2 linked regions of the Rhodopseudomonas sp. BAL398 genome follow. The protein of the gene in region 1 binds, or shares a complex with, the protein of each later gene. Links are inferred from orthologs where the notes say so. Each region holds a gene or a part of one and is shown on either strand. Other genes may lie near its edges. The genes, in order: RBJ75_RS25500 and tldD.

The links.
Region 2: the proteins of RBJ75_RS25500 (region 1) and tldD are in contact, whole or in part, in a solved structure (PDB 5NJ9), measured with the Escherichia coli proteins. The link is inferred for Rhodopseudomonas sp. BAL398 from one-to-one orthologs.

The regions. Positions count from the first base shown.
Region 1 is NZ_CP133111.1:5,413,269-5,429,080, forward strand. What follows is about bases 2,783-5,703. They hold RBJ75_RS25500 (TldD/PmbA family protein), read left to right. Parts: upstream 2,783-3,500; coding sequence 3,501-4,907; downstream 4,908-5,703. Other genes in these bases: RBJ75_RS25490 (DUF6101 family protein), read right to left, coding at 2,783-3,202; RBJ75_RS25495 (hypothetical protein), read right to left, coding at 3,290-3,532; RBJ75_RS25505 (3'(2'),5'-bisphosphate nucleotidase CysQ), read left to right, coding at 4,894-5,703. Outside these bases: RBJ75_RS25475 (alpha/beta fold hydrolase), read right to left, coding at 1-560; RBJ75_RS25480 (DMT family transporter), read right to left, coding at 575-1,588; RBJ75_RS25485 (LysR family transcriptional regulator), read left to right, coding at 1,713-2,591; more of RBJ75_RS25490, read right to left, coding at 2,675-2,782; RBJ75_RS25510 (DUF4170 domain-containing protein), read left to right, coding at 5,743-5,988; RBJ75_RS25515 (3-deoxy-D-manno-octulosonic acid transferase), read left to right, coding at 6,099-7,403; lpxK (tetraacyldisaccharide 4'-kinase), read left to right, coding at 7,396-8,412; RBJ75_RS25525 (DUF2093 domain-containing protein), read right to left, coding at 8,437-8,664; RBJ75_RS25530 (dienelactone hydrolase family protein), read left to right, coding at 8,842-9,639; xseA (exodeoxyribonuclease VII large subunit), read right to left, coding at 9,787-11,406; purD (phosphoribosylamine--glycine ligase), read left to right, coding at 11,628-12,911; RBJ75_RS25545 (alpha/beta fold hydrolase), read left to right, coding at 13,123-14,022; RBJ75_RS25550 (DUF6968 family protein), read left to right, coding at 14,484-14,891; RBJ75_RS25555 (nucleoside deaminase), read right to left, coding at 14,912-15,358; RBJ75_RS25560 (pseudouridine synthase), read left to right, coding at 15,522-15,812.
Region 2 is NZ_CP133111.1:4,999,123-5,014,884, reverse strand. The notes cover bases 2,985-5,855. They hold tldD (metalloprotease TldD), read left to right. Parts: upstream 2,985-3,643; coding sequence 3,644-5,068; downstream 5,069-5,855. Other genes in these bases: lepB (signal peptidase I), read left to right, coding at 5,068-5,844; RBJ75_RS23550 (DUF433 domain-containing protein), read right to left, coding at 3,360-3,458; RBJ75_RS23555 (invasion associated locus B family protein), read left to right, coding at 2,985-3,133. Outside these bases: ctaD (cytochrome c oxidase subunit I), read right to left, coding at 1-1,223; coxB (cytochrome c oxidase subunit II), read right to left, coding at 1,324-2,178; more of RBJ75_RS23555, read left to right, coding at 2,573-2,984; RBJ75_RS23535 (nucleotidyltransferase family protein), read left to right, coding at 5,884-6,465; RBJ75_RS23530 (cytochrome c biogenesis CcdA family protein), read right to left, coding at 6,623-7,339; RBJ75_RS23525 (thioredoxin family protein), read right to left, coding at 7,344-7,748; RBJ75_RS23520 (PAN domain-containing protein), read right to left, coding at 7,842-8,372; RBJ75_RS23515 (glutamate--cysteine ligase), read right to left, coding at 8,779-10,149; RBJ75_RS23510 (MarR family winged helix-turn-helix transcriptional regulator), read right to left, coding at 10,246-10,734; glutathione transferase GstA, read left to right, coding at 10,863-11,477; RBJ75_RS23500 (3-hydroxyacyl-CoA dehydrogenase NAD-binding domain-containing protein), read right to left, coding at 11,942-14,158; RBJ75_RS23495 (acetyl-CoA C-acetyltransferase), read right to left, coding at 14,361-15,569; RBJ75_RS23490 (acyl-CoA dehydrogenase C-terminal domain-containing protein), read right to left, coding at 15,731-15,762. UniProt on the Escherichia coli protein: Metalloprotease involved in CcdA degradation. Suppresses the inhibitory activity of the carbon storage regulator (CsrA).

The sequences.
Region 1 (15,812 bases):
AACTGCGTGGTGTAGTAGCGGTAATAGTCCCACTGCCCGTCCGGATAGCGATCGGCCGGATAAATCCCGCGGTCTACCAGTGGGACGATCGTGCGCAGCGCATGCCCGCCGGGTTGATACGCCAGCGAGGTCAGCACGACGCCGCGGCTGCGCTCCGGCGCATGCGCGGCCAGCTGACCGACCACCACCACGCCCCAATCGTGGCCGACCCAGATGGCTGGGTTGCCGCCGAGATGGTCATGGAGCTCCGTCATGTCGGCGACGATTTCCCTGATCGTGTAGGCCTCGGTGGCGGCAGGCGCGGAAGATCCGCCGAAGCCCCGCAGATCGGGCGCGACGCAATGCCAGCCCTCGGCGGCGAACGCGTCCATCTGGGCGCGCCACATCAAACCGATGGTCGGCCAGCCGTGGAGGAAGATCATCAACGGTCCGTCGGCAGGCCCGCTCTCGAGGTAATGCGTTGTGTGTCGAGCCGAGGTGAAAGCGCGCGAGATCAGCGTGGAGGACGACGGCGTCGCCCGCGCTGCGCTCGAACCGGGCGGTTGAAGTGAGGCTGTCATGATCAGAAACTCCGTTATCCTCGGATCTTACTCGGAGGTGAAAGCGATCCCTGAGGAGGCTGCGGCTCACCGCGATCGCGAAGCCGGCTGCCCTTGCTCTGTGCCGCGGTCGGCAGTGTGTCGAGGGTTTTGCGATCAATCATCAGCGCAACGCCCATCAGGGCGACGCCGCCCGAAACCAGTTTCACGAGGGTCAAAGCTTCGCCAAGCAGCAGCGCGGACAGGCACAGCGCGACCACAGGCGCGGCATAGTTGAAGGTGTTGGCGAGCGTCGGTGAAACCTGGTTGAGCGCCAGGAACACGGCGTAACCGATCAACGTGCTCGCCACGACAAGAAAGCTCAGCGCGCCCCACGCGACCAGCGGCACGCCCGCGAGGTGCGTCGCCGTGGCGATACCCGACGCGGTCGTGATCGCACCCAGCACGATGCTTGCCGCGGCCAGTTGCACGGTCAGCCCAATGAAGGGGTCGCGCGGCAGCGCCAGTCGCGGCGCAAGCAACGACCCGGCCGCCCAAGCCGCCGCCGCGGCGAGCGTGAGCATCGCGCCGATCAGCTGGAAGTCGCGGCCAGTGGCGGATGTCGAGCCCATCAACACGAGTCCGACGAGGCCGATGGTGACACCAGCCACCTGGCGGCGCGTCAATGGCCGATGAAATAAGCCCCATGCAAAAAGGGCCAGGAAGAGCGGGGCGGACGAGCCGAACACTGCGGCCACCCCGGCCGGCAGAAAATGCGTGCCCCAGATTGCCAGCGCCTGGCCGGCCACCAGCATCGTGACGCCGAGCACCGCTGCGCCACCCAGTTCTTGCAACGACACCGGCGACCGCCGCCAGCGTCTGAGCGCGAAGGGAAGCAGGATCAGCGTCGCAATCGAGAAGCGAAGCGTCGCGACCATCAGTGGATGCAGGGTGTCTCCGGCGACCTTGAAGGCCAGGAAATTGGCGCCGTTGTAGAACCATTGATAGCCGACCGCGGCGGCGACCAGCCCAGGATGCTTACTCCAGTCGGTCTCTGTTGTGGCCGCCACGTCATGCTCCCGTCAGCTGAGCTGGAAACGCGGCTCGGACCAAATCGGTCGCCTTTTTTATGATGACGATGTAGCATCACCTGTGGCAGAAATTGCATCAAGCGACCTCAACCCGAGGCGGCACGTGGAACTCAAGGATCTCCGTTGTTTCATCGCGGTAGCGGAGTCAGGCGGATTCCGCAGTGCTTCTCGGCGGCTCGGGGTTGAACAGTCGATCGTCAGTCGGCGGGTCGCGTCCCTGAAGGATGAAATCGGTGTTTCGCTGGTCGAACGCGGCCGCAGCGGGATCCGGCTGACCGCGGCCGGCGGACGTTTTCTCGACCAGGTGCGGATCTCGCTGTCCCAGCTGGACGTGGCGGTCTCGGGCGCACAAGCGGCGGGCGAGGCGGCTGCCGGCCGCGTCAGGATCGGGATCACCGGGTCTATCGCTTCAGGGTTCGTTCGTGAACTGATTGCCGCGTGGCGCAACGAGCATCCCGACGTCGCCATCGACCTGGTCGAAGGGGCCCCCAATGAGCACGTCGCAGCGCTGCTCGCTCATGAGCTCGATCTCACCTTCCAGTTGAGTTCGGTCGGCCATGAGGGTCTCGATGCCGAGCAACTATGGGTCGACCGCGTCTTCGCCGCCGTCCCGGCCGATAGTTCGTATGCGGGTCACACTCACTTCAGGATCGCCCAGCTCTCCGATGCTAATTTCATTGTGAGCACGCGCAATTCAGGGCCTGACATTCGCGACTTTCTGACGACCCGGCTTTACCAGCTCGGCAACAGTCCGACGATCCGGATGATCGATGTCGGTCGCGAAGCGCTGATGCATTGCGTCGGCCTGGGTATCGGTGTGACGATCACCACGAGCGCCGACGCGGCGATCGGTTATCCGGGCGTCAACTTCGCAGAAATTCTCGACGAGCGCCTGCCGTTCAGCGCGATCTGGTCGCCCCGCAACGACAATCCGGCGTTGCGACGGTTCCTGAGCGCCGCTCGGATACGCTCCCGCAGTTAAGCGCCAGCATCCCTGAGAAGGAACTTCTGTCGACCCTATGAGGGCGCCTCATCCGGCTGTGACTGGGCAGCCGTGGCGCTTGCCTAATCCCGCGCGATGATCTCGCGCTCGCCCTGATAGTTGCCGGGCGCATTGAGCAAGGCCCCGGGGCGGCGTCGCACCAGGAATTTCGGCCGTCGCGTCTTGATGACGTTGTGGCGGCGGCGGCGTTGCGCCGGCTCGCGGGATTTGTCTTCCGGCAGTTGCGGCAGCGCGAAGATCTCGCACCATGATTGCCACGCGGTGTCGATCTCGTCGGCATCGGCGCTGACGCACAGCGGGATCGACAGCGCCGGATCGCGATGCACCAGCACCAGCATCCGGGCGTCGTCGAGCCCGCGCGACGCGACGCCGAGGAAGTCGCTGACGCGGACGTTGACCGCCATCCGCATGCCGGCAACCTGGCGGCGTAGCACCACCCGTTCACGATGCAATTCGACTTGCCGGATGCCGCCGTCGGCGCGCGCGTCCTGCGCGTCGAAACGGACCGGGAGTGAGAGGGGGTCGAGTCGCAATGCGCGACTCGACCCCGCGGGATAGGCCCCGCTTGTTGCTGCTGTTTGACGCCTCACGGCTTTGTTCTCCCCGCCGGGTTTATGGCCCCGGTCGTTGCCTGAGAACTTGCCAGAGCGGCGTCCGAAATCGCTTAAAAAGCCTGGTTAATCGACTCTCACCGGCGCTGCTTCGCTGCGCATGATTGACAGATCCTTGGCCGACATGATTGACGAGGTGTTGCGCGATTGCGGATAATCTTTCGCGGCAATGCCGCTTCCACGGTTGAAGTCCGCGCCCAATAGGCACATCTGATAGGGCACAACTCTCATTGCGGCCGCCTCGGCGCTGCCTTCAATTTTCGGGATTTCATTTGTGATCTCTTCATCGGACGCGACCTCATCCGGCACCACGGCCTCGCGGACCTCCGCCAATGCGGAGCTGTTCGATCAGTCCGCGCTCAGCACGCTGGCGCAGCGCCTGGTGGAGGCGGCCAAGCGCGCCGGCGCCGACGCCGCCGACGCGGTGGCGGTGCGCGGGGTCTCGCATGGCGTCGAAGTGCGCGATGGCAAGGTCGAGGAATCCGAGCGCTCGGAAGGCGACGACGTCGGCCTGCGGGTGCTGGTGGGCCGGCGCCAGGCCGTTGTGTCGACCAATGATATCAGCGGCGACGGCGTCGCCCGGCTCGCCGAACGCGCGGTGGCGATGGCGCGCGTCGCGCCCGACGATCCCTATGTCGGGCTCGCCGATCCTGCGCTGCTGGCGCGGGATTTTCCCGATCTCGATTTGCTCGATCCGCAGACGCCGTCGACCGCCGAACTGGAGCGCCGCGCCTGCGTCGCCGAGGCGGCGGCGCTGGCCGTCAAGGGCGTCAGCAAATCGGGTGGCGCCTCGGCCTCGTCGAGCATCGGCGGCATGGTGCTGGTGACCTCGACCGGCTTCCACGGCGCCTATCTGCGCTCGAGCCAGGGCATCTCGATGACCGCGATCGTCGGCGACGGCACCGCGATGGAGCGCGACTACGATTATAGCTCGGCGCTGCATGCGGCCGATCTGGCGTCCCCCGAAAGCGTCGGACGGACGGCGGGCGAGCGCACCGTGGCGCGGGCCAATCCGCGCAAGGCCGCGACCTGCAAGGTGCCGGTGGTGTTCGATCCGAGGGTGGCCGGCTCGCTGGTCAGCCATCTGGTCAACGCCGCCAACGGCGCCTCGATCGCGCGCAAGACCAGCTTTCTCAAGGACCGTCTCGGCCAGCGGCTGTTCGACAACGATATCCGGATTATCGACGACCCGCTGAGGGTCCGCGGGCTACGCTCGCAAAGCTTCGACGCCGAAGGCGTCGCGGTGAAGCCGTTGGCGATCATCGATGACGGCGTGCTGACCTCGTGGCTGCTGGATTGCGCCACCGCGCGCGAACTCGGGCTCACCACCACCGGCCACGCCCATCGCGGCGTGTCGTCGTCGCCGTCGCCCGGCGCCTATAATCTGCATCTTGCGCCCGGCGAACAGACCCCAGCGGAATTGATGTCGGACATCAAGGAGGGGTTTTACGTCACCGACCTGATCGGCTCCGGCGTCAACGGCGTCACCGGCGATTATAGCCGGGGCGCCGCCGGGTTCTGGATCGAGAACGGCGAATGCACCTATGCGGTGAGCGAGGTGACGATTGCCGGGCATCTGCTCGAGATGTACAAATCGCTTCGCGCAGCGAACGATCTCGTGTTCCGCTACGGCATCAATGCACCGACGCTGCGGATCGAGGGATTGACGATTGCCGGACGCTAATGTCGTCGCACGACAGCAGACACTGAATCGCGACGCCGCGCTGCTGGCAGATACCGTCCGGGAAGCCGGCGCGCTGGCGCTGAAGATGTTTCGCACCGAATTGCGGACCTGGACCAAGGGCGCCTCGTCCCCGGTGTCGGAGGCCGACATCGCGGTCAACGATCTGATCCAGCGCCGGCTGCAGGGCGCGACACCGGAATATGGCTGGCTGTCGGAGGAAAGCGCCGACGATTCCGCGCGGCTTGGCAAATCGCTGGTCTGGATCATCGATCCGATCGACGGCACCCGCGGCTATCTGGCCGGCCGCGAGGATTGGTGCGTCTCGGCGGCATTGGTGGCGGATGCCGTGCCGCTGCTGGCCGCGGTGTTCGCGCCGGCGACCGATGAATTCTATTGCGCGATCCGCGGTCAGGGGGCCTTTCTCAATGATGTGGCGATCCACGCCACGCCGGGCATCGAGCTGGATTTCGCCAAGGTCGCCGGGCCCAAGCCGCTGCTCGAGCGGCTGATGCCGCCCGAGGCGGCGCTGCATCCGAGGATCGGGTCGCTGGCGCTGCGGTTGTGTCGGGTGGCGGATCGCAGGCTCGATGCCGCCTTCGCCGGAGGCCAAAGTCGCGACTGGGACCTTGCCGGGGCGGATTTGATCGTGCACGAAGCGAATGGTAGAATGACGACGCTTGCGGGCGACGCGATCGTCTATAACCGTCCCGACGTCGCGCATGGTGTGCTGGTGGCGGCGGGACGCGATCGCCATGCTTCTATCGTCGAGCTCTTTCGCAATCGCCCCACAGGCTAACCGTTCGCGCTCCCGTCAGCCGCGGCAAGGAACATTTTGATGTCGAACAATGCGCAGCAATTGCTTCATCTCGTAATCGGGGGCGAATTGACGGACCTCGAAAACACCACGTTTCGGGACCTCGATAAACTGGACATCGTCGGCGTGTATCCGAGCTACGCGACGGCGCTCGCGGCTTGGAAAGCCAAGGCGCAGCAGACGGTCGATAACGCCCACATGCGCTATTTCGTGGTTCACCTCCATCGGTTGCTCGATCCCGGTCAAGATACGAAACTCCCCCGCTGACATGTCGCCCTGCGTTTCGCTGCGTTCCGCTCGCCGCTTTGCCGCTGGAATCCGCCCGCACCGATCTGAATGGCTTGTCGAATGCGAAGCCGGGACCGGCGAGGCCGAGCATGTCTGATCGCCTGCCGCTGACGTTGCGCGCCTATCAGCGTCTGTCGACCGCCGCGGCGCCGCTGGCGGCCGTTCTGATCGGCCGCCGGCTGAAGCAGGGCAAGGAAGATCCCGCGCGGGTCAATGAGCGACGCGGCATTTCCACGGCGGTCCGGCCGCCGGGGCCGCTGGTCTGGATCCACGGCGCCAGCGTCGGCGAGGTGCTCGCCGCCGCCGCCTTGATCGAGCGGCTGCGGGCGCTGGGCATGCGGATTTTGCTGACCTCGGGCACCGTGACCTCGGCGGCGGTGGCGACCAAGCGGTTTCCGGCCGATATCATCCATCAATACATCCCCTATGACTCGCCGCGCTTCGTTGCGCGGTTTTTCGAGCATTGGCGGCCCAGCCTGGCGCTGTTCATCGAATCCGACCTGTGGCCCAATCTGATTCTGGCCGGCGCCGAGCGCCGAATGCCGATGGTGCTGATCAACGGCCGGATGTCGCAGCGCTCGTTTCCGCGTTGGCGCCGCGCGGCGGCCACGATCGGCGCCTTGCTCGGCCGCTTCGATATCTGCATGGCGCAATCCGGCGTCGACGCCGAGCGGCTTTCGGCGCTTGGCAGCCGCAACGTCATCACCACCGGCAACCTGAAGATGGATGTCGCGCCGCCTCCGGCGGACCCGGCCAAACTGGAACAGCTGATGGCGGCCACGCGCGGCCGGCCGGTGATCGTGGCGGCCTCGACCCATCCGGGCGAAGAGGAAATCCTGATCGAGGCGCATCAGGCGCTGAGCACGCTGTTTCCGTCGCTGCTGACCGTGATCGTGCCGCGGCATCCGCATCGCGGCGAATCGGTGGCCTGCATGATCGCGGCCTCCGGCCTGCAAGTGGCGCTGCGATCGCGCGGGGAATTGCCGACCGAGGCGAGCGCGATCTATGTCGCCGACACCATGGGCGAACTCGGGCTGTTCTACCGGATGGCGCCGATCGTGTTCATGGGCGGCTCGCTGGTCGCGCATGGCGGCCAGAATCCGATCGAAGCCGTCAAGCTGCGCGCCGCGGTGGTGCACGGTCCACATGTCTCCAATTTCACCGACATCTACACGGCGCTCGACAGCGCCGGCGGCGCCTGTCAGGTCGATGATACCAAGGCGCTGGTGAAGCGGTTCGGCGTGCTGCTGGCGGATCCGAAGGAGCAGCGCAGCTCGATCGCGGCCGCAACCCGCGTGGTCGACCGGCTCGGCGGCGCGCTCGATCGCACGCTGGCGGCGCTGGAGCCCTATCTTCTGCAGCTGCGCATCGAGATGGGATCGGCCGATGCATGAGCCGGCCTTCTGGCATCGGCCGTCATCCTGGATCGCGCGATTGCTGCAGCCGCTCGGCCTCCTCTACGGCGCCGTGGCCGCGACCCGCATGGCGCAATTTGGCGTTGCGGCCGGCGTTCCGGTGATCTGCGTCGGCAATTATCACGTCGGCGGCGCCGGCAAGACGCCCACCACATTGGCGCTGGCCGCCTTGCTGCGGCAGCTCGGCGAGACCCCGGTGGTGCTGAGCCGCGGCTATGGCGGCAGGCTACGCGGCCCGGTCAGCGTCGATCCGGAGCGGCATGGCGCAGCCGAGGTCGGCGACGAGCCGCTGATGATGGCGCGCATGGTGCCGGTCGTGGTCGCCAAGGACCGTGTCGCCGGCGCGGCGCTGGCGCGCTCGCGCGGCGCCAGCGTGATCCTGATGGATGACGGCTTTCAGAATCCGGCGATCGCCAAGGATGCGTCGCTGATCGTGATCGACAGTCATCGCGGGCTCGGCAACGGCCGCGTCTTTCCCGCAGGTCCCTTGCGCGCGTCGCTTGCGCCGCAATTGGCGCGCACCGATGCGCTGATCATTGTCGGTGACGGCCCCGCCGGCGCGCCGCTGGCATCCGCGATCGAAGCCCAGGGCGGTCTGGTGCTGCGCGCGACGTTGACTCCCGACGACGCCTCGGTCGCCGCGCTTTCTGGCAGGCGGGTGCTGGCCTTTGCGGGGATCGGCGATCCCGCGCGGTTCTTTGTAACGCTGCGGCAGAGCGGCGTCGATGTCGTGGCGCAGCGAGCCTTTCCCGATCATCACCCGTTTTCGTCGGCCGATATCGATGGCCTGATCGAGATGGCGCGTCGCGACGATCTGGCCTTGGTCACCACCGAAAAGGATCTGGCGCGCCTCAGCATGCGCGCGCCATCATCGCCGCCGATCGTCGCCTTCGCGGTGACGATGCAATTTGGCGATCAGGCGACGCTGCGCCGATTTCTGGTCGATCGCCTAGCCATGGCGCGGGAGCGCAAGTTTCAAACGCAGTGAGTAGGGATCGGCACCGGCGCTCGATCAGCCCGCCGGCTTCAGCGCGGCGGGGTAATGCCGCTGCAGCACGGCCTCGGGCGTCGCATAGGCTTCCTTCAGATCGACGCTCCAGTATTTCAACTCGTCGAGTGGAATATGAACCCCGCTGATGGCGCAGCGGACATAGGTGCCGGGCGAGATCACGCGGAAATCGCCGTCCAGATATTGCACCTGCGCTTCGCCCGAGCCCGAGGGGCCGAATTTATTCAGCACGGTTCATCTCCAGAAATTCCGGCGGAAGAGGTCAATCTCCGGCCACCAATGCATATGATCTAGCACAAATATGCCGTGGCCGCGGCTTTGCAAACCACCCACTTGTGATGAATCGGGGTTTTTGTGCATGGTAATGTCGAATTTGCCGAACATTCCTGATGTCGAGGACGTTGCGCGATGCGCCTGCTGTTGATCCTGGCGTATGCGGCGGCGTTCGCGGCTGGCGATGTCGCGCACGCGTCGTCGCTGCCGGCGCCGCGCGCGGTGGAGATTCCGGACGGCGGTGGCACACTCCATGGGGTGCTCTACAAGCCCGACGGCGACGGGCCGTTTCGCGCGGTGATCGCGCTGCATGATTGCGACGGGCTGGCGGCGAAATCCGACCCGGTGCAGCCGCGCTATGCCGACTGGGCGAAACGATTGCAGCGGGCCGGCCGCGCCGTGCTGCTGCCCGATAGCTACGCCTCGCGCGAATTGGGGCCGCAATGCGGGATCAAGGACCGGCCGGTGCTGGCGCGTCGCCAGCGCGTCGGCGATATTCTGGCGTCGCGCCATTGGCTTTCGCAGCAGAGCTGGGTCGCGCCCAATCGAATCAGCCTGTTGGGCTGGGGAAACGGCGCCAGCGCGGTGCTGTGGTCGGTGCGGCCGCAGCTCGCAATCGATGCGCGCGGACCGGATTTTCACAGCGCCGTGGTGTTCTATCCGGACTGCCGCCGCTCGGCGCGGCTGGGATGGAGCGCGCGGGTCCCGACGCTGCTGCTGATCGGCGGCAATGACAATGTCAGCTCGCCCGCGGCATGCCGGCAGATGATCGACGGCGCCCGCGGACGCAGCGCGCTGGCCCGGATCGTGGTCTATCCCGGCGCCAAGCATCGGTTCGACCGCGACGATATGGTCAAGCGCGGCCATCACGGCGGCGATGCCGCCGCGCGCGCCGACGCGCAAAAGCGTGTCGCCGAGTGGCTGGGCGAATAGCAGTTGGCGTCTGGCGAAGCCCGAGGATTGTCCAGATGAGGTGACTGGCCTCATCAAGCGCCCGTCATTCCGGGGCGCGAGCAGCTTTGCTGCGAACGCCCCGGAATGACCCCACGTTAAGGCCGCTCCACTCAGCTGAAAGACTCGCTAAAACAGCGTTCCCTGATCGACCGGCTTGGCGCTGCGCTTGGCCGCGCTGGCGCGCGCGGCCGGCTTCGCCGCGGCCGGCCTGGCTGAATCGCCGGGATGCGCGCCATCCGCGGTGGCGCCGACGCGGCCGTCGGCGAATTCCAGGCTGAGCCTGGCGCCGGCGCCGATTGCGGCGGCGGCATGGATCGACTGGCCCTGCGCGTCGCGCACGAGGGCAAAGCCGCGCGCCAGCACCCCGCGATAAGCCAATGCGCCGAGCAATTGCCCGGCATGGCCGACGCGAGCCTGCTTGCGCTCAATCAGCGTGGTCAAAGCGCGCCGGGCGCGTTCGGCAAGCCGCAGCGTGCGCTCGCGTTCATTGCCGATCCGGATGCGTTGCGCCTGCGCATTGGCCAGCTTCGAGGCCTGCAGCCGGATCGTCAGTCCCGAAAAGCGCTCGCGACGCTGCCGCAAAGCGGCGCGGGCGCCGTATGTGAGCCGTTCGCCGGTCACCGCCAGCCGCTGCGCCGCATGCGCGACCTGATCGCGCAGCACCCGCAGCGTCAGGCCGGCGCTAGCCTGGGCGAAGCGGCGATGATGCGCATGGGTGTTGGCGCGCAGCGCGCGCGGCAACGCGGCGCTGGCGCCGTCGAGCCGCTGCCGCGGGATCGCCAGCAAGTCGCCGGCCGCCGGCAGCGCCCGCGCCGCGGCGCGCAATTCGTTGCGGCGCGACTCCTGGGCGCGTTGCCAGCACAGCATGGTGCGGCGGCTGAGGCCTTCGACCTCGACAAACAATTCGGCGCGCACCGGCACCGCCATTTCGGCTGCCGCTGTCGGCGTCGGCGCGCGGCGGTCGGCGGCGAAATCGATCAGCGTGATGTCGGTCTCGTGACCGACCGCCGAGATCAGCGGGATCATGCTTTCGGCCGCGGCGCGGACCACGATCTCCTCGTTGAACGACCACAGATCCTCCAGCGAGCCGCCGCCGCGCGCCACGATCAACAGATCGGGGCGGGGGATCTTGCCGCCTTCGGGCAGCGCGTTGAAGCCATGGATCGCGGCGGCGACCTGCTCGGCCGAGCCTTCGCCCTGCACCTTGACGGGCCACACCAGAACGTGGCGCGGGAAGCGGTCTTCGAGGCGATGCAGGATGTCGCGGATCACGGCGCCCGTCGGCGAGGTGATGACGCCGATCACGTCGGGCAGATAGGGCAATAGCTGCTTGCGCGCCTCGTCGAACAGGCCTTCGGCGCCGAGCTTGCGCTTGCGCTCCTCCATCAGGGCCATCAGCGCGCCGACACCGGCCGGCTCGATCGCCTCGATGACGATCTGGTATTTCGACGAGCCCGGATAGGTGGTGAGCTTGCCGGTGGCGATGACCTCGAGGCCTTCCTGCGGCTTGAACCGCATTCGTCCATGCACGCCCTTCCAGATCACCGCCTCGATCTTGGCGCTCTCGTCCTTCAGCGCGAAATAGCAATGGCCGGAGGAATGCGGGCCGCGAAAGCCGGAAATCTCGCCGCGCACCCGGACATGCCCATAGGCGTCCTCGACCGTCCGCTTCAACGCTGAGGACAGTTCGGAGACGGTGAATTCCGGCGAGTTCACAAGAGATTCGGGCGCCAGCAGCTTTGCCATCGATTCGGGACTTTCAGTTTCGTGGGCGAAGTTAGGGTGTTTTGTCCGGCTGTGCCAATCAACCCTTGAGCGGTCACATTTTGAGCATGGCGGGTTCCGCGAGGCCGATTCGGCGGCGCGATCATGCGCTGCCGACATATCCACACCTGGCCGCCGGCATTTTTGCGATGCGGCTGCGCCGTGTTACACCTCGCCCAACGCGCGCTGGGGGCTGCTGGTCGATGAATATTCTGCTGCTCGGTTCGGGTGGGCGCGAACACGCGCTGGCGTGGAAGATCGCAAGATCGCCGCTGCTGACCAAATTATGGTGCGCGCCGGGCAATGCTGGCATCGCCGAACAGGCGGCCTGCGTGGCTCTCGATATCGCCGACCATGCGGCGGTGATCGCGTTCTGCAAGGCCAACGCCGTCGATTTCGTCGTGGTCGGGCCGGAGGCGCCTCTGGCGGCCGGCATTGTCGACGATCTCGCGAGCGCCGGCATCAAGGCGTTCGGCCCGAGCAAGGCAGCGGCGAGGCTGGAGAGCTCCAAGGGTTTTACCAAGGACATCTGCCAGGCCAACGCCATTCCGACCGCGGCCTATCAGCGGTTCAGCGACGCCGACGCGGCGAAAGCCTATATTCGCCAACAGGGCGCGCCGATCGTCATCAAGGCCGATGGGCTGGCCGCCGGCAAGGGCGTCGTGGTGGCGATGACGCTCGACGAGGCGATGGCGGCGATCGACATGATGCTGGGCGGCGGCTTTGGCGATGCCGGCGCCGAGGCCGTGGTCGAGGAATTCATGGTCGGCGAGGAGGCCTCGTTCTTCGTGCTGTGCGACGGCGAGCACGCGCTGCCGATGGCGACTGCCCAGGACCACAAGCGCGCCTTCGACGGTGACAAGGGACCGAACACCGGCGGCATGGGCGCCTATTCGCCGGCGCCGGTGATGACCCAAGCGCTGACTCGGCAGGTGATGGACGAGATCATCTATCCGACGCTGCGGGCGCTGAGCGCGATGGGCACGCCCTATAAGGGTGTGCTGTTCGCAGGCTTGATGATCACCGAGGAAGGCCCGCAGCTGATTGAATACAATGTCCGCTTCGGCGATCCGGAATGCCAGGTGCTGATGCTGCGGATGATGTCCGACATCGTGCCGGCGCTGCTGGCGTGCTGCGAGGGGCAATTGGATAAAGTCAGCCTGGACTGGTTTCCCGATCCGGCGCTGACCGTGGTGATGGCCGCCAAGGGCTATCCCGGCACTTACGAAAAGGGCACGCGCATCGCCGGCCTCGACCGCGCCGCGAAGATTCCCGGCGTCGAGATTTTCCACGCCGGCACGCTGGCGTCGGGCGACTGGATTCTCGCTAATGGCGGCCGCGTGCTCGACGTCACCGCCTCGGCCAAGACGGTGGCCGAAGCGCAGCGCCGCGCCTATGAGGCGATCGGCGTCATCAACTGGCCGGAGGGCTTCTGCCGCCGTGACATCGGCTGGCAGGCAGTGGCGCGGGAACGCCGCGGCAAGTAATTTGCCTCACGTTTACGTGCCCCGGACGCGGTGCAACGCGCCGCGAAGCGGCGTGGTGCGCCGTAGAGCCGGGCCCCGCTTGACTTGTCGAGGGTTGAACCGGGGTCCCGGTTCTGCGAAGCGGCACTGCGTGCCGCATCGCGCCCGGGACACGAGATAGATTCGCTTGAGCCCGGTCGTACAGTAGCTGGAAATTCAAAGGGAGTGAGCCATGCCTGATCTTGCCGACCTGTTTCCCGGCTACGCGGCCGAATGGATCGACACTTCGTCGGGGCGCATTTTCGCCCGCGTCGGCGGCGACGGGCCGCCGCTGTTGCTGCTGCACGGCTTTTCCGAAACCCATGTGATGTGGCACCGCGTCGCGCCGCAATTGGCGCAGAAGTTCAAGCTGATCATCGCCGATCTGCCGGGCTATGGCTGGTCCGACATGCCGCGCAGCGATGCCGAGCACACGCCCTACACCAAGCGGGCGATGGCGGCGCAGCTGATCGAGGCGATGGAGAAGCTCGGCCATGTGCATTTCGCGCTGGCCGGCCACGATCGCGGCGGCCGCGTCAGCTACCGGATGGCGCTCGATCATCCCGGAAGGCTATCGAAGCTCGCGGTGCTGGATATCCTGCCGACCTATGAATACTGGATGCGGATGGACCGCGCCTACGGCCTCAAGGTCTATCACTGGACCTTCCTGGCGCAGCCGGCGCCGCTGCCCGAAACGCTGATCGGCGCCAGCCCGGATTTCTTCCTCAAAAACAAGTTGGCGAGCTGGAGCAAGACCAAGGACCTCAGCGTGTTCGATCCGCGCGCCTTGCAGCATTACCTCGCCGCGTTCAACGATCCGATGCGGCTGCACGCGATGTGCGAGGATTACCGCGCCGGCGCGCACGCCGATTTCGACCATGACAAGGCCGACCATGACGCCGGCAACAAGATCGCGGTGCCGATGCTGGCGCTGTGGGGCGATGCCGGCATCGCACAATCAGCGGCGACGCCGCTCGATACCTGGAAGAAATGGGCGACCGACGTGCGTGGCGGCCCGGTCAATTCCGGGCATTTTCTCACCGAGGAAGATCCCGACGCCACCGCGCAGGCGCTGCTGGCGTTTTTTACCTGACCGTCGAGGTTGACCACGAAAGTCGGGATGGCCCCGCCGTGATCGCGTGCCGGCATCGGGCGATTTCCCCGGTCTCGCGTTGACGAGGGCGAATGACGGTCGCCGCTCTCTGCGACTTGACGATAGGAATAAAATCCGATATCAATATCCTTTCGTACGAAAGGATATTGCATGCGATCAATCCTTGAAGAAAGAGACAACCTACGCAAATCCAAGCAGGAGCTTGCCGAAGTAAGATTCGGTTTGAGATACCTTCGGTATCTCCGCGCGGCCATCAAAGCGGGCTTTAATCCCGACCAGCCACGCGACGAAATTGGAAGGTGGACGGATGCCCCGGGGGGTGCCGTCAGCGAAGCTACAGGCAATGTTTACATTAGCGCAGCGCGGCGGATCGAATCGGATTGCGATGCACAATATGCGAAGGACAAGCTGATCTGCAATTTGGTGAGAACTCCGTTGTGTTGGGCACAAGCCGCGGAGCGATACGGCGCCTGTCTGAGCGGCCGTCCGATTCCCCAATTGAGGTTCTGATGATGAACGAACTCATCTCGCGCAAACTGAGACTTGACGGCATTGGCGGCGAAGTCGACGTTCCGATCCGCGTCTACTGGCCTGTCGAGGAGAAGGCTGCCTGGAATTGCCGCTGGCAGATCGATTGGCCGGATCGGCAGCGCGCGAATTCGGCGCGCGGCATCGACGCAATCCAGGCGATCCTACAGGCGCTGACAATGGTCGGCGCCGAACTCTATTGCAGTGAAGAACATCGATCGGGCCGTCTGTCCTGGCGATCGGACTGGAAAGGATATGGCTTTCCGCTCCCCGCCAACCTTCGCGACATGCTTGTCGGCGATGACGCGGGCTTCCTTTAGGATTTGGGTCGGTCGACTCCTTACCGCCGCGCCTTGAAGAATTCCCGCAGCAGCGTCGCTGACGGGGTCTCGCCGACGGCGGAATAGATCTCCGGCGCGTGGTGGCAGGTCGGGGAGGCGAAGAACCGCACGCCCGACTCCACCGCGCCGCCCTTGGGGTCGGCGGCGCCGAAATACAGCCGCCGGATCCGCGCGAAGGAGATCGCGCCGGCGCACATGGTGCACGGCTCCAGCGTGACATAGAGGTCGCAATCGACCAGCCGTTCGCTGCCGATGAGGCGCGCGGCCTGCCGGATCGCCAATATCTCGGCGTGGGCGGTCGGGTCGCGGTCGGTCAAGGTTCGGTTGCCGGCGGTGGCGATCACCTCGCCGGCGCGCACGATCACGCAGCCGATCGGCACTTCCCCGGCATTTTGCGCATTTTGGGCGGCTTTCAGCGCCAAATCCATGAAAGATGCCGCGGTCATATCTCGTATCAACCCGAAAAACCTGCTAGGAGAGCGTATTCAGCAAAAGTGGATGCCGGTTTTGCGTGACAATGCGCCTTGGTCAAAGAGTGCGCGTCAGCGTCGCGCGAGCCCGTTCCCGTCAGCCTGATCGCCATTCCGAACGCCCGAAGTGAGACCAGTCATGCCCCGCGACAACGACAAAAACAACGGCCCCTCGCGCGGCCGACCGCCCGGCAGATCCGGTGGCGCGTCCAGCGGCAAAGGTCGCTCCGGCGCCGCCCGCGGGCCGGAGAAGAAATTCGCCAAGAAGGCCGGCAATTATGTCGCCAGGCCGGAGAGTGCGGCCGGCGAGCGCAAATCCTTCGGTGCCAAACCGTTCGGCGCCAAATCCTTCGGGGCCAAGCCCTATGCGGGCAAGCGCGACGACGCGCGGCCGCCGCGTCGTGACTTTTCCGACTCGCCGCGCCCGGCG
Region 2 (15,762 bases), 410 kb from region 1 along the record:
AGCACGTAGTGGAAATGCGCCACCACGTAATAGGTATCCTGCAGCACCCGGTCGACGCCGGCATTGGCCAGCACCACGCCGGTGACGCCGCCGACGGTGAACAGGAAGATGAAGCCGATCGCCCACAGCATCGGGGTGCGGAATTCGATCGAGCCGCCCCACATCGTGGCGATCCAGGAGAAGATCTTCACCCCGGTCGGCACCGCGATCACCATGGTGGCGGCGACGAAGTAGGCCTGCGTCGCGCTCGACATGCCGACCGTGTACATGTGGTGCGCCCACACCACGAAGCCGATCACCCCGATCGCCACCATCGCATAGGCCATGCCGAGATAGCCGAACACCGGCTTCTTCGAGAAGGTCGAGACGATCTGGCTGATCATGCCGAAGCCGGGCAAAATCAGAATGTAGACTTCGGGATGGCCGAAGAACCAGAACAGATGCTGGAACAGCACCGGATCGCCGCCGCCCTCGGCGGAGAAGAAGGTGGTGCCGAAATTGCGGTCAGTCAGCAGCATGGTGATGGCGCCGGCCAGCACCGGCAGCGACAGCAGCAGCAGGAACACGGTGACCAGGATCGACCACACGAACAGCGGCATCTTGTGCAGGGTCATGCCCGGCGCGCGCATGTTGAAGATCGTGGTGATGAAGTTGATGGCGCCGAGGATCGACGACGCGCCGGCCAGATGCAGCGCCAGGATGGCGAAATCGACCGCCGGCCCCGGATGGCCCGTGGTCGACAGCGGCGCATACATGGTCCAGCCGGTGCCGACGCCGTTAGAGCCGGATTCACCTTCGACGAAGGTGGAGATGATCAGCAGCGCGAAGGAGGCCGGCAGCAGCCAGAACGACACGTTGTTCATGCGCGGGAACGCCATGTCGGGCGCGCCGATCATCAACGGCACGAACCAGTTGCCGAAGCCGCCGATCATCGCCGGCATTACCATGAAGAAGATCATGATCAGCCCGTGCGAGGTCACGAACACGTTGTAGGTGTGGCTCTCGTGGAAGATCTGCACGCCCGGATACATCAGCTCGATACGGATCAGGATCGACAACACGCCGCCGATGATCCCCGCCATGATCGCGAACACAAGGTACATCGTGCCGATGTCCTTGTGATTGGTCGAATAGACGTAGCGCCGCCATCCGGTCGGATGGCCATGCGCGTGATCGTCATGGGCGTGATCGGCGTGAGCAACCCTGGCAGCTTCCATTGTCATTTTCAGATCCTGACCTGCAGACTCTCTTGCAAACTCTCTTGCAAACCCTGGGGCCTTCCGGCCCCCTCACCGATACGCATTGTCGCGCGGCGCACCGCGCCTATCGCGCGGCCGTCCCGGCCGAGGCAAATGATGTCCCGGCCCGGGAGGCGACCTGCTGCTGCTTCTTCCAGGCGGCGTAGTCGGCATCCGTCACCACCCGCACCACGATCGGCATGAATGCATGGTCCCTGCCGCACAATTCCGAACACTGGCCGTAATATTTGCCGAGCTTGGTGGCCTTGAACCAGGTCTCGTTGAGCCGGCCGGGCACCGCATCGATCTTGATGCCGAAGGCCGGGATCGCGAAGGAGTGGATCACGTCGGCGCCGGTGGTCTGCACCCGGATCACCTTGTTGACCGGCACCACGACCTCGTTGTCGACGGCGAGCAGGCGCGGCGGCGTCGGCGTGATCTTGGACCGCTCCTCGTCACTCAGCATGATCGAGGTGAACTCGATCTTGTCGTCGGGATAGGTGTAGGTCCAGTTCCACTGGTTGCCGGTGGCCTTGATGGTGATGTCCGACTTCGGAATGTCGAGTTCCAGGAACAAGAGCCTGAACGACGGCACCGCGATCGCCACCAGGATCAGCACCGGAATGATCGTCCACGCCACCTCGATCAAGGTGTGGTGCGTGGTCTTCGACGGCACCGGGTTGGCCTTGGCGTTGAACTTCACCACCACGATCACCAGCAGCGCCAGCACGAACAGCGTGATGCCGATGATCATCCAGGTCAGGAAGTTGTGAAACCAAGTGAGGTTGTCCATCACCGGTGAGCCGGATTCCTGGAGCTTGTATTCCCACGGTGCGGGCTGACCGAGTTCTGCGAACGCCGTCCCGCCGATCGCAAGGGTGCCCCCCAGAATCGCCAAGCCCAGCAACTGGCGGCCGATTCGGCCCATCAACAGCTTCATGCCGTTCGCGCTCCCCTTGATGAATTCTGATCGCATGCCCCGCCTGTCGACGATGCTGGCCGCATGATTCACTTGTGTCCCACCGCGAAGATTCTTCTATGAGAATGTCTCGCATTCCGTTCTCAAACCATAATTTTTGATCTATCGCAATGCAGGATTGGCGTTCGGGTGAGAACAGCTGAAGGTTTGTAACGAGCCGCCCGTCGATACCACTGCGGCGAGCCGAATCGGTGCCCCGGTATGTGAAGCAAGCTTGACAGGCGCGCGCCCCGATGTAGGCACAGCATGGCGGTGTCGCGGAGGCCCGATTCGCTATCCGGGCGTGTCGCCTTCATGGTGCCGTGTTGCCGTATCACTGCGTTGACCGCACGTCATCGCTATGGGATGGACCCTGATGGGGTTTTCGAAATATCTGCCGATTCGCACGGCATCCGGACCGACCGCACGCCATGCGGCATGGCGGCTCGTTGTGGCGGGCGCCGTCGCGGCTGTCTCCTTCCTCGGGATCGCCACAGGCGCACAAGCCCAGGGCGCGGTGCGCTCGGTGCATGGCGACTGGCAGATCCGCTGTGACACCCCGCCCGGCGCCAAGGCCGAACAATGCGCGCTGATCCAGAGCGTGGTGGCGGAAGACCGCTCCAATGCCGGCCTCACCGTAATCATCCTGAAAACCGCCGATCAGAAGAGCAAGCTGATGCGGGTGGTGGCGCCGCTCGGCGTGCTGCTGCCGTCCGGCCTCGGGCTCAAGCTCGACGACGTCGATGTCGGCCGCGCCGGTTTCGTGCGCTGCCTGCCGAACGGCTGCGTCGCCGAAGTGGTGATGGACGATAAATTGCTCGGCCAGCTGCGCACCGCCAAGACCGCGACCTTCATCATCTTCGAGACCCCGGAGGAAGGCATCGGCTTTCCGCTCAGCCTCAACGGCATCGGCGAGGGCTACGACAAGCTGCCGTGACGGCTCGAGGTCGTGCGGTTACACGTCGGCAGCGAAGCCGTCGCCACACCGGTTGAAATCGTAACGACCGTCATGCCCGGGCTGTCCCGGGCATCCATGTCTTGAGGCAACGTCGCGCATCCGTGGATGGCCGGGACAAGCCCCGCCATGACGTTTGTGTATGGGCCGCTCCCTGCTGGAACGCCGCACGCGACGGATTTCATTCGGACTTGTTAGACGACCGCAGTCACCACACGCTTTCGCGGTCGGCCGCATAAGCGAGACAAGCCGGGATGTCGGCTTCGGTCAGTTCCGGGAAATCGTCGATGATCTGCTGGTGGGACATCCCGGCAGCGCCAACAGGCGCAGCTTCCGCGATGAAAATCGCGTGAACGGGCCAGTCCCGGCCGCAGGGGAGGCCATATGCCCTCCCTTTTTGTGAGAACAATGCCTATCTACGCCACGCATCTTCGCTGAACTTCTTGCGTTCAGCCCGGACGAACGCAACGCCTGCCCGGCATTGGAGCCTTCATGACCCAACCCGCCACCACCTCCCTGCTCGACCGCGCCAATCTCGACCGCGACCAGGTCCGGCGCGAAATCTCGCGCGGCCTGCAGGGCGCCGATGACGGCGAATTGTTCCTGGAATACAGCCAGACCGAGGCGTTGGCGTTCGACAATGGCCGGCTCAAGCAGGCGACCTACGACACCGCGCAGGGTTTTGGCTTACGCGCGGTGAAAGACGATGCCGTGGGCTACGCCCATTCGTCCGACGTGTCGCTGCCGGCGCTGATTCGCGCCGCCGACGCGGTCTCGGCGGTGCGCGGCGATTACAGCGGCAGCTTCGCCGCGGCGCCGGCGCACACCAATGTCCGACTCTATGGCGACGACAATCCGCTGGAGGGCGAGGCCTTCGAGAGCAAGGTCAAGCTGCTGGCCGAGATCGACGCCTATGTGCGCGACAAGGATCCCAGGGTGCGGCAGGTCTCGGTCTCGATCGGCGCCACCTGGCAGGTGGTGGAGATCCTGCGCCCCGACGGCGAGAGCTATCGCGACGTCCGCCCGCTGGTGCGGGTCAATGTGTCGGTGGTGGCCGGCCAGGGCGACCGCCAGGAAAGCGGCAACAAGGGCTATGGCGGCCGCGAAGGCTATGCCCGCTTCATCGAGACCAAGGCCTGGCGCGAGGCCGCCGACGGCGCGATCCGCGAGGCCATGGTCAATCTCGAATCGATCCCCGCCCCGGCCGGCGAGATGGATGTCGTGCTTGGCCCAGGCTGGCCCGGCGTGATGCTGCATGAAGCGGTCGGCCACGGCCTCGAGGGCGATTTCAACCGCAAGCAGACATCTGCTTTCGCTGGTCTGATGGGCCAGCAGGTCGCCGCCAAGGGCGTCACCGTGGTCGACGACGGCACCATTTCGGCGCGGCGCGGCTCGCTGTCGATCGACGACGAGGGCACCCCGACCAGCCGCACCGTGCTGATCGAGGACGGCATTCTGGTCGGCTATATGCAGGATCGCCAGAACGCCCGGCTGATGAACATGAAGCCGACCGGCAACGGTCGGCGCCAGTCCTACGCCCATGTGCCGATGCCGCGGATGACCAACACCTATATGCTGGCCGGCGGCCACGACCCGGCAGAGATTCTCGCCTCGGTGAAGAACGGCATCTTCGCGGCCAATTTCGGCGGCGGCCAGGTCGATATCACCTCGGGCAAATATGTGTTCCAGTGCACCGAGGCCTACAGAATCGAAAACGGCAAGCTCGGCGCGCCGCTGAAGGGCGCGATGCTGATCGGCAACGGTCCGACCGATTTGCACCGCATTTCCATGATTGGCAACGACGTGCAGCTGGATTCCGGGATCGGCACCTGCGGCAAGAACGGCCAGGGCGTCCCGGTCGGCGTCGGCCAGCCGACGCTGCGGATGGAACGGATTACGGTTGGAGGAACCGGCTGATGAGCGTCGAAACGGAATCCGGATCATTCAAGGCGACGGCGCGGCGCTGGTCGTCGCAGCTCGGCCAATTGCTCGCGGTGGTGGCGATCGTGCTGGTCGCCAAGGGCGCGCTGGCCGAACCCTTCTACGTGCCGTCCGGCTCGATGGAGCCGACGCTGCTGATCGGCGACGCGCTGCTGGCGTCGAAATATCCCTATGGCTATTCGACCGCCTCGCTGCCGATCCATGTCGCCTTTCCGGAAACCGGCCGGGTATTCGGCGAAACGCCCAAGCGCGGCGACGTCGTGGTGTTTCGCTGGCCCGGTGACCGCTCGCAGGTCTGGGTCAAGCGGGTGATCGGCCTGCCCGGCGACCGCATCCAGCTGCGCCAGGGCCAGGTCTATATCGACGGCGTCGCCGCAAAGGTGCGGCCGGACGGGCAAGGCCAATCCGAGGACGAGGAAGGCGGCAACGAAACCGCGCAGCGCTATATCGAGACCCTGCCCGGCGGCGTCTCGCACCCGATCTTCAAGCTCTATGATCACGGCCGGCTCGACAACACCCCGGAAGTCACCGTACCGCCGGGCGATCTGTTCGTGATGGGCGACAATCGCGACAATTCCGCCGACAGCCGCGTGCCGGTGCGCGACGGCGGCGTCGGCCTGCTGCCGATGGACAATCTGGTCGGCCGCGTCGACGCCATTGTCGGCTCCTGGGACCCGGCGGTGCGCAACGGGCCGATCGCATCCTGGCTATCGGGCTTCCGCATCGCGCGGTTCTTCACCGCGGTGCATTGAGACCACGCTTCGAGGGCGACGGAATCGGACGGCGGCGCGATGGAGATCGACGATTTCCGCGCCGCGATCCTGCAAAACCCGCTGCATGAGGCGTTGCTTGATGCGATCGTGAGCCTCGGCCTGCCGGACGCCTGGATCGTCGCCGGCTGCCTGACGCAGACGGTGTGGAATATCCAGACCGGCCGCGCGCCCGCTCATGGCATCAATGATTACGACGTGTTCTATTTCGATCCCGATCTGTCATGGGAGGCCGAGGACCGCGCTATCGCGGAGCTGCGCCGGGCGACCGAGCGGCTCGGCGCGCAGATTGAATTGCGCAATCAGGCCCGCGTGCATCTGTGGTACCCGCAAAAGCACGGCCGGCCGTACCCCGCCCTTCGACGCGCCAGCGACGGCATCGACCGCTTTCTCACCCGATGCACCCAGGTCGGCATTCAGCGCACGCCAGACGGCGACCGCTCCTATGCGCCGCACGGCCTCGACGATATCGCCGGCATGATCGTGCGGCCCAATCCGACGCCGAATTTTTCCGCCGAGGCCTATCGGGCCAAATCCGCGCGCTGGGCAGCGCTGTGGCCCGAATTGCGGGTGATGCCGGCGCTTGCTGATGACCTGACCTGACAGGATCAAGCGACGTCGTCATTGCGAGCCGAGGCCGGCGCGCAGCGCCGTCCGAACGCGAAGCAATCCAGGGGCGCCAAGCACAGACTGGATTGCTTCGTCGCAAGCGCTCCTCGCAATGACGGCTAACTTCTTTGGCCTCTTTTGAATCGGTCTGTCAGAACGACGTCGTGAGCTCGGTCAGCCAGGCCGGCGAGGCGTTGACCAGCGCGGCTTCGATTTTCTTGTCGGCGCCGCTGACAATCGCCACGCCGATCAGCACGAAGGCCGCGCCCAGCAGGGTCTTGCCGAGCTTGCCGGCCGACAGCAGGCGGTCGCGCATACCCATCAGGGCGGCGCGGGAAAGCTGCCCGATCAGCAGCAGCGGCAGCGCGGCGCCGATGCCGAACAGCGCCATGGTCAGCGCCACCGTCGGCAGATCGCGGCCCTGCGACGCCAGCAGCGACGCCGCGCCCAGCGTCGGGCCGACGCAGGGCGACCATACCGCGCCGAGCAGCAGACCGATTCCGAACTGGCCGCCGAGCCCGGAGCCTGCGGCGCCGCCGAAGCGACGATCGGCCCAGCCCGCCAGCGGATTGCCGGCGGCGGCCAGCCGCATTTGCCAGACCGGCACCAGCAGGATCACGCCGATCGCGATCATGATCGCCGCGGCCGCGACACGAAACATTCCGGCATCGATGCCAAGGCTGAAGCCGGCGACCGCCAGCAGCAGGCCTATCGCGGTGAACGACAGCGCCAGCCCGGCCGCCAGCGCCAGCGCGCCATAGCGATGCGCGCTGACTGCGCTGCCCAGCACGATCGGCACCAGCGGCAGCACGCAGGGCGACAGGATCGACAACAGCCCGGCCAGAAAGGCCAGCGCGAAACCGGTCACCGGCTCACAGCGCCTTGTCGAGCAGCTTGGCGATCGAGGCTTCCTTGGTGTCGCCGACCGAGCGGCCCTGCTCGGCCGCGCCCTTGAACACGATCAGGGTCGACTGCATCTGCGCACCGAACTGCTTCACCACCGGCTTCTGGTCGTCGAAATCGACCCGGAAGATCTTCATGTCCTTGAATTTCGGATTGGCGGTAAGGCGATCGACGATCGGGGTCTGGGCCTTGCAGGTCGGGCACCAATCGGCGTGAATCTCGACCAGAACCGGGCTACCCGCGGCCTGCGCCGACTTGAAGGCCTCGGCGGTGAACGGCGTCACCTGGCCGGCGAAAGCCGGCGTGACCAGCCCGACCACCGCCAGCGAGGCGGCAAACAGGGCGCTGGTGAACATCTTCCGGGTCATTGTCATGGCGAGACTCCTCATTTGCCGGATGCGCGGACGGCCGCGGTCACACGAGGTTCGCCGCCGCGCCGACAACGTTACGCGCCGGCCGCGAAATTGTTACCTGACCACGCCGGAGATGAATCCGGGTTTGCGCCGCGGCGGCTTGATTTCCTTCTTCAGGAAACAATGGGCATTTCTGCCGATATAGCCCGGCCGGGCATAGGTCCAGGCCCGGCATTTGTGGTCGGCCTCGCAGATCGCCTTGCAGGCCTCGTTGCCGTCGCCCTTTTTCAGCTCCATGTTCTTGTAATCGCCGCCGAAGCGATCGATCGACGCTTCGATCGAGCGGTTGCGCGGCTCCAGCACGCCGGCGCCGCGCACCCCGGAGACGCAGCAATTATTCGGCAGCAGCTGTGGCACCGTGCTCTTCAGCCAGCACACCGCGCCGTGATCGGGCGAGGTCGGATAGGCGAAGGTCCATGACCGGCAGCGGCGGTCGCGCTCGCAGGTGAGCGCGCAATCAGCCGGGTCGCCGCTCGGCACCGGCGCGCGCGAATAGTCTCCGCCCGGGCGGTCGAAATTGGCCTGCGCCCTCGCCGGACTGGCCGACAGCGCAGCCGTCGTCAGGCCCGCCGCCAAAGCAAGCATGACCGAACACGCCCTAAGCAGGCCGCCGCGCCGCATTCCAATCGCTTTCGAGTTTGGCTCCGAAATCCCCGACCGAGCGCCCCTCAAGGGAACTTCCGAACCGCCACACCAAGGAGCATCTGACGGTCCGCCACCTGTATGGCGGATGAACGGGGAGCGGGCCTCATGACACCGTGAATGGAGCCAGGAGTGTTTCCAGATGAGATGTCTCGTTCGAAGCTCAGGCTGTCGTCATTCCGGGGCGCGAGCAGCGTCAGCTGCGAGCGAACCCGGAATCTTGCGGCAAGGCAAAGCGCTTCAGCAAGATTCCGGGTTCGCTCGCCCTGCGGGCTCTCGCCCCGGAATGACTGGCAAGGCGATGAGCGGGGCAGCTCACCCGAAGCTGTCCGAAGGGGCCGACTGAAGCCTAGAAGGCGTATTCGTCATAGGCCGGCTCCACCGAGCCGTGCCAGGCGCCGTGGAATTTCTCCAGCATCTCCTCGGCCGGGGTGCGGCCGGTATCGAGAATGTGGTCGAGCGGCTCCAGATGCCGCGATTCGTCACGGCCCAGATGGTCGATGCGGGCGCGGCGGCGCAGCCCGGCATGGGCCAGCACCATGCATTCCTTGGCGATTTCGAACAGGAAGCGCTCGCGGATCTTGGCCTTGAAGCCAAGTCGCGGCACGTCATCGCGCAGCGCCTGGCGCTCCTGCGCATTCCAGCGCTTGACGATCTCCCAGGCCGCGTCGAGGCTAGTGTCATCATACAGCAAGCCGACCCAGAAGGCCGGTAGCGCCGGCAGCCGGCCCCACGGCACGCCGTCGGCGCCGCGCATTTCCAGATAACGCTTGAGCCGAACCTCGGGAAAGATCGTCGACAGATGATTGGCCCAATCCGACAGCGTCGGCCGCTCGCCGGGCAGAATCTTGTTCTTGCCATCGAAGAAGTCGCGGAACGAGGCGCCGGCGACGTCGATATATTGGTCGCCGCGCTTGACGAAATACATCGGCACGTCGAGCGCGTAATCGACCCAGCGCTCGAACCCCATGCCGTCCTCGAACGCCCAGGGGATCATGCCGGAGCGGGCATTGTCGGTGTCGCGCCAGATCTCGGAGCGGAACGACAAATAGCCGTTAGGCTTGCCTTCGGTGAACGGCGAATTGGCGAATAGAGCGGTGGCGATCGGCTGCAGCGCCACCGACACCCGCAGCTTCTTCACCATGTCGGCTTCCGACGAGAAGTCGAGATTGGTCTGCACCGTGCAGGTGCGATACATCATGTCGAGGCCGTATTGGCCGACCTTCGGCATGTAATTGGTCATGATGTTGTAGCGGCCTTTCGGCATCGTCGGGATCTGCGCCCGCGACCAGGACGGCGTCATGCCGAGGCCGAGAAAGCCGATGCCGAGCGGGGTCGCCACTTCGCGCACCTGGGCCAGATGCGCCATCAATTCCGACTGGGTCTGGTGCACGGTCTCGACCGGCGCGCCGGACAATTCGAACTGGCCGCCCGGCTCCAGCGAAATCGCGCCGCCGCCGGTCACATCAAGCAGGCCGATGATGTTGCCGCCTTCCATGATCGGCTCCCAGCCGAGCAGCAGCTTCATGCCGTCGAGCAGCGCGCCGATGCCGTTGCCGCCCGCATAGGGCACCGGTTGATGGCCAATCAGCGTGAACGGGGTCTTTTCATGCTCGGTGCCGATCCGGAATTCCGATGGCGGCTTGATGCCGTCTTCCAGCCAAGCCACGAGCTCGTCGCGCGAATGCAGCGGCGTCATATCGATCTGGTCACGCGCCATGGGATTTCCGGAAGATGGGCGCGGTCGTGGTCAGCGCGCGGTGGCGGGGTCCGCGGCGGGCGAGAGCGCCCGCCGCGGTGGAGGATGCAAGCTGTATCATCGCGCCGGGGCGCTGTCTTTGGTGGCGAGCGAGGCTGTCCCGTCGCAGGAGCAGCCGAGCCGGTCGAGCAGGCTGCACAGCTTGGCCGCGTCGGCATCCGACAATTTCGATCCGACATGGGTCTCGATCGCCGCCGAATAGGCGCCCCACATCTTCTTTTGCAACTCGCGCCCGGCCTCGGTGATCTCGACGAACTGGCCGCGCTTGTCCATCTTGCATTCGCGCCGCGCCGCCAGGCCCTCATCGACGAGCCGGTCGATCAGCCGCGAGGTGGAATATTGCGGGATCAGCATCTGCTTTTCGAGCTCGACCGGCCGCAGCTCGCCCGACGGCGCGCGCGACAATTCCAGCAGCGCGTCATACCAGGCCAGCGGCGGGAAGCCGGCCTTCTTCAGCTCCTGCTCGACGGCGTCCAGCACCCTGCTCTGGAGTCGCATCAGGCGAATCCAGGCCGCGGTCGCTTCGGTCGACGGTTTGCGTTTCATGACGGGGTCCATCATCTGCGCGCAGTGTATCGCACTATATGCAGCTGCATCAATCTTGACTCTTCCATGCAATTGCATTTAATTCCGCTTTGGCCAATCACCAATAAGCCCCAGCGAGGAAATTTCCCATGAAACTGTATTATTCGCCCGGCGCCTGCTCGCTGTCACCGCATATCGCATTGTTGGAGGCCGGATTGCCTTACGAATTGGTGAAGGTCGATGTTCGCGCCAAAAAGCTGGAAAACGGCGACGATTATCTCAAGATCAACCCCAAGGGCCAGGTGCCGGCGCTCGGGCTCGATTCCGGCGAGGTCATGACCGAAGGCCCGGTGATCGTCCAGGTCATCGCCGACCAGGCCGCAGCCTCCAAGCTCGCCCCCGCCCAAGGCAGCCCGGAGCGTTATCGCCTGCAGGAATGGCTGAACTTCATCACCACCGAACTGCACAAGGGGTTTTCGCCGCTGTTCAACCCGGCGATCCCCGACGAGGTCAAGACCGTGTTCCGCGACCGCATCATGGGCAAGTTCAAATATCTCGACGAGCAGCTCGCCGGTCACGATTATCTGATGGGCCAGCAATTCACCGTCGCCGACGGCTATCTGTTCACGATCCTGCGCTGGGCCGACGCGATGAAGATCGACATCTCGGCGCTGCCGACCCTGACCGCCTACAAGACCCGAATCGCCGCGCGGCCCAAGGTGCAGGAAGCCCTCGCCAAGGAAGGCCTGCTGAAGGCCGCGTGAGGCCGGCGCCTCTGGCGGATTGATGGCGACGAATCACAAGGGCCGGATCGCTGATCCGGCCCTTTTTATGCCCACGGTCGGTGCCTCTCGGTCGTCATGCCCGGCCTTGTGCCGGGCATCCACGCCTTGAAAGCTGTGCCTAATCAAAGACGTGGATGGCCGGGACAAGCCCGGCCATGACCAGATTGATGAGTCAACGGCAAAACCCGTTGGTATGATGCGCAGACCCTCATGGTGAGGAGGCGCGCAGCGCCGTCTCGAACCATGAGGCCGCAATGCTCCGGCCGACCCCATAGCGCCTGGCTCCAAAACCAACCCACAAAACGAGGCCTTCAACGTCGTCATTGCGAGGAGCTCTTGCGACGAAGCAATCCAGTCCTTGCTTGATGTCCCTGGATTGCTTCGCTGTCGGACGGCGCGGTGCGCCGTCCTCGGCTCGCAATGACAGGCGCGTCGCCGCGCGCTTACGCTGCCGCCAGCTTCTTCGGCGGGAAGCGGCCGTAGAAAGTCTCGCCGTTTTTCGCCATGTCTTCCAACAGCTTCGGCGGGGTGAAGCGGGAGCCGTATTTGGCCTCGAGCTTGTGGCACAGCGCCACGAACTCTTTGGTGCCCATGAAGTCGATATAGCTCAGCGTGCCGCCGGTGAACGGGGCGAAGCCGAAGCCGAGGATCGAGCCGACATCGGCCTCGCGCGGATCGGTGATGACGTGATCCTCGACGGTGCGCGCGGCTTCCACCGCCTGCACCACCAAAAAGCGCTGCTTCATCTCCTCGATGTCGAGCGTGTCGGGATCGAGGTGCTTGGGTTGCAGGGCGCCGATGCCATGCCACAGGCTCTTCTGACCCTTGCCCTTTTCCGGATAGTCGTAGAACCCTTTCGAATTCTTGCGGCCGAACCGGCCCTGCTTTTCGACCATCTCGACCATCAGCTGCTTCTGCTGCTGATCGACCGCCTGGCTGCCGAGATCGGCTTCGGTGGCTTTCATGATCTTCAGCACCAGATCGAGCGCGACCTCGTCGGACAGCGACAGCGGCCCCACCGGCATGCCGGCCATCTTGGCGACGGTCTCGATCATCGGCGCCGGCACGCCTTCCATCAGCATTTCCAACCCCTCGGCGGTGAAGCGCAGCACGCAGCGATTGGCGAAGAAGCCACGGCTGTCATTGACCACGATCGGCGTCTTGCTGATCTGGCGGACATAATCCAGCGCGGTGGCGAGCGCCACGTCGCCGGTGTTCTTGCCGACGATGATCTCCACCAGCATCATCTTCTCGACCGGCGAGAAGAAATGGATGCCGATGAATTTCGATTGATCCTCGAACTCTTCCGCCAGCGAATTGATCGGCAGCGTCGAGGTGTTGGACGCCATGATGGCGCCCTCCTTTAAGAATGGCTGCACCTTCTTGTAGAGCTCGGCCTTGACGGCGCGATCCTCGAACACCGCCTCGATGACGAGATCGCAATCCTTGATTGCGGCGTAATCGGCGGTGGCGGTGATCTTCGCCATCAGCGCGTCGCGGTCGGCCTCCTTGGCGCGGCCCTTGGCGACGAGGCCGTCGATCACGCTCTTGCAATGCGCCTTGCCCTTGTCGGCGCTCTCCTGGTCGCGGTCGATCAGCACTACTTCGATGCCACCCTTGGCCGAGACATAGCCGACGCTGGCGCCCATGAAGCCGGCGCCGATGATGGCCAGCTTCTTCACCTTGGTCGGCGGAATATTCTGCGGCCGCCGCGCGCCCTTGTTCAATTCCTGCATCGACAGGAACAGGCTGCGGATCATCGCCGCGGCTTCCTTGCTCTGCAGGATGTGGGCGAAATAGCGCGATTCGACGCGCAAAGCGGCGTCCATCGGCAGCTGCAATCCCTCATAGGCGCAGCTCATGATGGCGCGCGCCGCCGGATAATTGTCATAGGTCTCGCGGCGATAGATCGCGTTGCCGGCCGGGAAGATCATCATGCCCTGCTTGGAGAACACCGCGCCGCCGGGGAGTTTAAAACCCTTGATGTCCCACGGCGCCACCGGCTTGCCGCCGGCCTTGATCCACTCCTTGGCGGCGCCGATCAGCTCGGCCGCCGGCACGATGGCGTCGACGATCTTCTGCGCCTTGGCCTTGGCCAGATTGATCTGCTCGCCCTTGAGCAGCATCTGCATCGCATCGGCCGGCTGCAGAATCCGCGGCAGCCGCTGGGTGCCGCCGCCGCCGGGGAACAGGCCAACCTTGATCTCCGGCAGGCCGAGCTTGGTCTTCGGATTGTCTGCGGCCACGCGATAATGGCAGGCCAGCGTCACTTCGAAACCGCCGCCGAGCGCCAAGCCATTGATCGCCGCGACCCATGGTTTGCCGCAGGTCTCGAGCCGGCGCAGGATCTGCGACAGTTTGCGGCTCTCGTCGAACAGCATCTGCTGCGCGGCTTCCTCGCCCTTCTCCTTGCGGATCTGCGCGAACTGCTTGTTCATGGCTTCCAGCATCGACAGATCGGCGCCGGCGCAGAACGCCTCCTTGGCCGAGGTGATCACCACGCCCTTGACGGCGGCGTCCGCGGTGGTGGCTTCGACGATGGCGCCGAGCTCCTCGATGGTGGCTGTATCCAGCACATTCATCGAGCGGCCCGGCAGATCCCAGGTCACGAGCGCAATGCCGTCGGAATCGGTTTCGAGTTTGAAATTCTTGAAGGCCATGTGGTGCTCCCAATCAGGATGGTGCAACTGTTGTTCTGATGCTCGCTGCGGCCTTGGCGGCGCAGCGCGTGATCTCTTCTCCCCTCCCCCTTGCGGGGAGGGGTCGGGGGTGGGGTAGCAGCGAGCACTGAGCCTGCGGCTTACCCCCCACCCGACCGGCCTATCGGCCGGCCACCCTCCCCACAAGGGGGAGGGAAAGAGCTCACACCCGCTCGATGATGGTCGCGGTGCCCATGCCGCCGCCGATGCACAAGGTCACCAGTGCGGTCGACTTGTTGGTGCGCTCCAATTCGTCGAGCACGGTGCCGAGAATCATCGCGCCGGTGGCGCCGAGCGGATGGCCGAGCGCGATGGCGCCGCCATTGACATTGATCTTGTCATTGTCGATCTCGAAGGCCTGCATGTAGCGCAGCACCACCGAGGCGAAGGCCTCGTTGAGCTCGAACAGATCGATATCGCCCTTCTTCATGCCGGAGCGCTCGAACAGCTTCTTGGTGACGTCGACCGGACCGGTCAGCATCATCGCCGGCTCCGAGCCAATATTGACGAAGGCGCGGATTTTCGCCCGCGGCTTCATGTCGTATTTCTTGCCAGCCTCGGCGCTGCCGAGCAGCACCGCGGCGGCGCCGTCGACGATGCCGGAGGAATTGCCGGCGTGATGCACGTAGTTGATCTTCTCGATCTCGGGATGCGACTGGATCGCCACCGCGTCGAAGCCGCCCATCATCCCCATCTGCACGAAGGACGGCTGCAACTGGCCGAGCGACTGCATCGTCGTCGACGGCCGCATATGCTCGTCCTTGGCGAGGATCGTCAGGCCGTTGATGTCCTTGACCGGGATCACCGATTTGTCGAAGCGGCCCTCGTCCCAGGACTTGGCCGAGCGCTGCTGGCTCTGCACCGCATAGGCGTCGACGTCGTCGCGCGAGAAGCCGTATTTGGTGGCGATCAGATCGGCCGAGATGCCCTGCGGCATGAAATAGGACGGCACCGCGATCGACGGGTCCATCGGCCAGGCGCCGCCGGAGGCGCCGATGCCGATCCGGCTCATCGATTCGGCGCCGCCGCCGATCACCAATTCGTGCTGCCCGCTCATGATCTGCGCCGCGGCGAAATTCACCGCGTCGAGACCCGAGGCGCAGAACCGGTTGATCTGCACGCCGGGCACCGCCTCGCCGAGACCGGCATTCATCGCCGCGAAGCGGGCGATATCGGAGCCGGCCTCGCCGATCGGATCGACGCAGCCGAGGATCACGTCGTCCACGGTGTCGACCTGCAGATTGTTGCGCTCCTTGAGCGCTTTCAGCGGCGCGGTGGCCAGCGCCACCGCGGTCACTTCATGCAGCGCGCCATCCGGCTTGCCGCGGCCGCGCGGGGTGCGAACGTGATCGTAGATAAAGGCTTCGGGCATTCATTTTCTCCCGTTTCGGTCTGGCTCTTCGAGCCCACCAATTGCAGACAAATTCCATTGCGTCATTGCGAGGAGCGAAGCGACGAAGCAATCCAGCTCTTGCTTGCAGCCCTGGATTGCTTCGCTGCGCTCGCAATGACAGCGTTGTCGTTGCGACCGTGTCAGAACGCCTCCGCCGGCAGTTCCATCGTGG